Regions from separate parts of the Shinella sp. GW821-FHT11G07 genome, predicted to be linked through region 2. Evidence: riboswitches for the same ligand, from Rfam matches in the RefSeq annotation. Region 2 holds a riboswitch; the other holds the start of a gene.

Region 1 (2,389 bases), on a different contig from region 2:
TGCAATCCCTGGCGCGCGAAGCGGGCCTCAGCATATCCGGCTTGAAAACGAAGTTCCGGCACGTCTATGGGCAGACGGTCTTTTCCTTCGTCCATGACGTGCGCATGGAAACGGCGCGGGCAGGGCTGGAGGGACAAGACTGGACGGTCGCGCAGGCAGCCCATTTCACCGGCTACAACCATGCCAGCAACTTCTGCACAGCCTATCACAAACATTTCGGCCACCCGCCCGGAAGCACCGGCAAGCGATACTCCCAGTCTCGAACTCCGGTTTAAAAATATCCGACCGGCAGCGCGGCGGATCGATTCAGACGAACAACATCGGGGCCAGCGGCCTATGGTGCCGCACCAACAGGTCGCAGACATGACCGCACCCGACCCGCAGGGCTGAAACATCGCCCAAAATCACATTGCCAAGCAGGCGCCATTCATTGAATCCAAATCGGCCTGTGGGTAGGATCCTTCATCCCTTGACCCCGGCTCACAACCGTCAATATATGTTGATTACGGAACAGGTTCCGTCAGTACGACGGATGAAAAGGGAACACGGTGAGGATTACCCATCAGGGGCCGAGACCGTGACTGCCCCCGCAACTGTAACCGCCGAGCTTGCCTCATGATGCCACTGCGCGAATGCGTGGGAAGGCGGGACAAGCGATGACGCGGAAGTCAGGAGACCTGCCTGTCCCGGTCACCCATGCCAGGATACGGGGAGTGTCCGGGCGCGGCCGGTCGTAGTGGTGACATTGTCGAAGATGTCGCCGCGTCGGTGGACGGTTTAGGGAAGCGCCAGCTCTCCGGAAATCCTCACTCGCCCGCGGTTGGTAACCGTGCAGGGATCAGCCTGCCGTGGGGGAAATATGAAGAACTATCTGGCGGGGGCTTCCCTGCTTGCGATCGTATTGTGTCAGCCCGTCCTGGCGCAGGATCAGCCGGTAGCCGAAACGCCGACCATGCTCGACGAGATCGTGATTACTGACGGTCTCACCTCGGTGGAACTAAGGAAGTCCGGCCGTGCCGTCACCGTCATCACTGGCAAAGAGATCGAGAAGAACCAGGTTCGCTACGTGGCAGATGCGCTTCGGTTCGTGCCGGGTTTTGCCGTATCGCGGACAGGGTCCTACAGTGGCCTGACGCAGGTGCGCGTGCGCGGCGCGGAAGGCAATCAAGTGCTTGTCGTCATCGACGGCGTCGAGGTCAATGACAATGGCCAGGGCGAATTCGACTTCGGCAGCCTGCTTGCCGACGATATCGATCGCATCGAGATCCTGCGCGGCCCGCAGAGCACTTTCTGGGGCGCCAACGCCATGTCCGGCGTCATCAACATCATCACTAAAAAGGGCGAGCGCAATTCGACCAAATCGACGGCCCGTACAGAAGTCGGTGCGGATGGCACGGTGATGGGCGCGCTCTCCACCCGCGGCGGCGGCGAAAATTTCGACTATTCGCTCGCCGGCGTCCTGCGCCGTTCGGAAGGTTTCAACATTTCCGACATGGGGAAGGAAGACGACGGCGACCGCAACGGCACGCTGAACGGCAAGTTCACGGTGGACCTGTCGCCCGATACGGTGGTGGATGGTACGCTGCGCTACGTCAACCGCCGCAGCGATCTGGATCCGCAGAACTACGACACCGCGATGACCTATGATGCGGACGATTATACGAAAAGCCGCGAGTTCTTCGGCTCGATCGGCCTCACCAACACCGCGCGTGACGGCGCGCTAACGCAGAAGGCGCGCTTTTCCGGCAACGACATCTATCGCTTCAACCACTCCGAGGACTTCGGCGACAGCTGGAACGATGGCAACCGCTACAACGCGACCTACCAGGCCTCCTACCGCTACGACGACCTGGACAACCAGGTCCACCAGCTGACCGCCGGCTACGAATGGCAGCGCGAGACCTTCTCGCCCTCGCATCTTACCGAAACCTTCAGCCGCAACGCCCATTCGCTGATCGGTGAGTATCGCGGCGAGTTCTTCGACCAGCTCTATCTCAATGCCGGCGCGCGACAGGACTGGAACAACGCCTTCTCGGATGCCGCGACCTGGACGGTGAGCGCCGCCTGGCAGATACCCGACGCGGAAACACGGCTGCATGCCTCCATCGGCACGGCCGTGACCAACCCGACCTTCTACGAGCAGTTCGGCTATATCCCCGGCACGTTCAAGGGCAACCCGAACCTGAAGCCGGAGGAAAGCTTCGGCTGGGATATCGGCGTGGAGAAAAGCTTCTTCGATGGCGGCCTAGTCGTCGACGTCACCTATTTCAACCAGAATCTCGAAAACGAGATCGCTACGGTCTACAATCCGGACTTCACGTCGACGCCGGTCAACCGCAACGGCGAAAGCCGCCGGCAGGGCGTCGAGATTTCCACGACCGTCGATTTC
Region 2 (2,389 bases):
CAACGCGAGACCGAGCACGATCCAGAAGAACAGCGTCGTGGCAAGTGCCGCAACCGCGAACTCCGCACCGAGAACGGCCGGAACGTTGCTGGAAATGTCGCTCGGCTGCGGCGCGCCGTAAACCTGCGGCGCCGCAATCAACACGATGCCAGCGACCTTGGCCACGATACCTTGCTTCAGGAACAGGAGGTACAGTCCCCCGGCCGAGAGCAGGACGGTCGCAACCCACCATATCTGGCGCTGGGTAAGATCAGCAGCCGGGAAACCCGGAAGTTCCGGCGGCAGGCCGATGGCCGGCAGCATATGCACGGCAAGCCAGCCGGCGGCACCCCAGAGCGCACCATTCGCGACGGTGATCGGGTGTCCGGAAACCAGGCTGAAACCCGCCAGCAGAAGCGCAAAGCCGGTGCCGGTGACGAGGTTGGCCAAAAGCGTGCCGGAGAAACGGCTCATGCCGAACATGATGCCACCTTCCTCGTGCTCTTCGCCCTCATGGGCATAGGCGACGGAAACCGGCGACAGATACGATGCGACGTCCAGAATCACGGCACCGAGCGAGGAATGCTCCTGCGTCGTGGCGGGTGTCGTGCCGTCGGTCGTCGGTGCGGTTTCTTCTCCGCCGCCTTCGAATTCTTCTGCGTGAAGAATGAGCGGCACGACTCGCGCCTCCTGGGCGGCCGTCATCAGCACACCAGAGAACAGCCCGGCCACCAGGGCGGCCAGGAGATAACGAACGATCATGTCAAAAACTCCTTAGTGGCAGGGAAAGCCGTAGGAGTGACGGGTGTCGTGCGCCGTATCGTGCAGCACGGCCGAATTTGCGAGGCCGGCGCTGAAAACAAGGAAGGCACCGAGCAGCAGCGCAAGCGCGCCGGCGACAAGGCGATCGTTTGCGGAAAGGGTAACAGTAGACGTAGCGGAAACAGCCATGACAACCTCCGTGCAGGCGTTGGGGAAGCCCCTCCCCAGGTCGAGCGATATGCCCTCATCGGCTGGCAGGTCTCCTGGCTCATGGCGTCCGGCGTTTTCACGCCTGCGGACCGCTCTCACCTTCCCGGGCATCAGCATCGCGAAAGGTGGACGATTCGTAGAAAAAGAGGCGTCCGAGCCTTGGCTTATCGCAATGCCACCCAGTGGCTTTTCCGGCTGGTTTTCTCGGTGCAGCCCGGAGCACCATGCCCCATGACCCACACCAATCCTCCCCACCGGATGAACGTTCCTCGCCACTCTACAGTCGCGGGGTCGGCCGTGATTGCAGCGCCCTATTTGGGTCCGCCGCGTCACATTCCCATTTACTCCCCGATCCGTTTCCGGATCCGGGAACCATCCAATACTGCGGATGATTATGCTTCCCGTCCCGTGAAGTCAATCGACCGGCAGCGGCATGACCTGTGCTGAAACCGCCGTTCGGTCGTCGCAATCTCAATAGCCGGGAATGATCACCATGCCGCCGCCATTGTTGTAATAGCCGTCGTCGCCGTTGTAGCGCTCATAGTAGCCATCGACCGGACCTTCCAGCACGTCATAGTCCTGCTGATACTGACGTTGCTGGTACTGGCGCTGCTGATATTGACGCTGGCGATTCTGGCGAGCCTGAGCATATTGCGCGGCCTGCCGGAGTTCACGGAACTGCGCACGCGACAGGTAGCCGTCAGCGCGATAACCGGACGAGCCCTGCCATGACGCGATCGCCGAGCGGGTACGCGGGCCGAACACGCCGTCCGCGCCATAGGTGTTGAAGCCCAGAACGCTCAGCCAGCGCTGCGCCTGCACACGGGTCGAGCGCTGCATATAGGCTTCGCGGGGGTCAATGACCGGGTCCTCGACAACCTTGCGCTCGGTTTCCGCGGTCGCCGTCTCCTGCTTCGGCTTGGTTTCCTGTGTTTGCTGACGCGCGGCATCGGCGAGCGTCGACAGCCGTTCGCGGGCATCCGCGAGGAACCGACCATTCGGATATGCCCTGAGATAGTCGCGGAAAGCATCTGCCGAACCGTCGAGCACGGCTTTCCGGAAGGTTTCCTCCTCGCGCTTCGCCGCATCGGCCTGTTCCACGGCAAGGCCCCGGTCCTTCGTCTCGGCACCCTGCGCTTCATTTTTACGGGCTGCGGCTGCCGCGTCATCGGCTTCAGCCTGCTTCTTTGCCGTCGCCGCCTCTTCGGCGCGCTTTTCCGCCTCGTCGGCAAGGCGGGCCGCTTCCGTGGCCTTCGCCTCGGCGTCGGCCGCAGCCTTGGCGGCTTCGGCCTTCAGTTTCTCCACTTCGGCAGCCTTCTCTTCCGCAAGCTTGCGGGCGGCGGCCGCCTCTTCCTCGATCCGGGCCTTTTCGGCGGCGGCCGCCTTCTCAACTTCGACGCGCTTGGCATCGGCGTCACGGCGGGCGGCGGCCTCTTCC

What was found. Region 2 has a riboswitch for cobalamin ahead of AC1RT2_RS04510 (CbtB domain-containing protein). Riboswitches for the same ligand answer to the same signal wherever they lie in the genome.
Region 1: it holds a riboswitch for cobalamin, as region 2 does, so the genes downstream of both, AC1RT2_RS24295 (TonB-dependent receptor plug domain-containing protein) here and AC1RT2_RS04510 (CbtB domain-containing protein) in region 2, are expected to answer to the same signal.

The regions. Positions count from the first base shown of each region.
Region 1 covers NZ_JBXARJ010000014.1:71,304-73,692, reverse strand. The annotation lists gene AC1RT2_RS24305 (iron chelate uptake ABC transporter family permease subunit) at 1-95, opposite strand, end outside; gene AC1RT2_RS24300 (helix-turn-helix domain-containing protein) at 42-275, shown strand; cobalamin riboswitch at 496-699, shown strand; gene AC1RT2_RS24295 (TonB-dependent receptor plug domain-containing protein) at 860-2,389, shown strand, end outside.
Region 2 covers NZ_JBXARJ010000002.1:207,072-209,460, reverse strand. The annotation lists gene AC1RT2_RS04515 (CbtA family protein) at 1-741, opposite strand, end outside; gene AC1RT2_RS04510 (CbtB domain-containing protein) at 754-930, opposite strand; cobalamin riboswitch at 978-1,343, opposite strand; gene AC1RT2_RS04505 (peptidoglycan-binding domain-containing protein) at 1,423-2,389, opposite strand, start outside.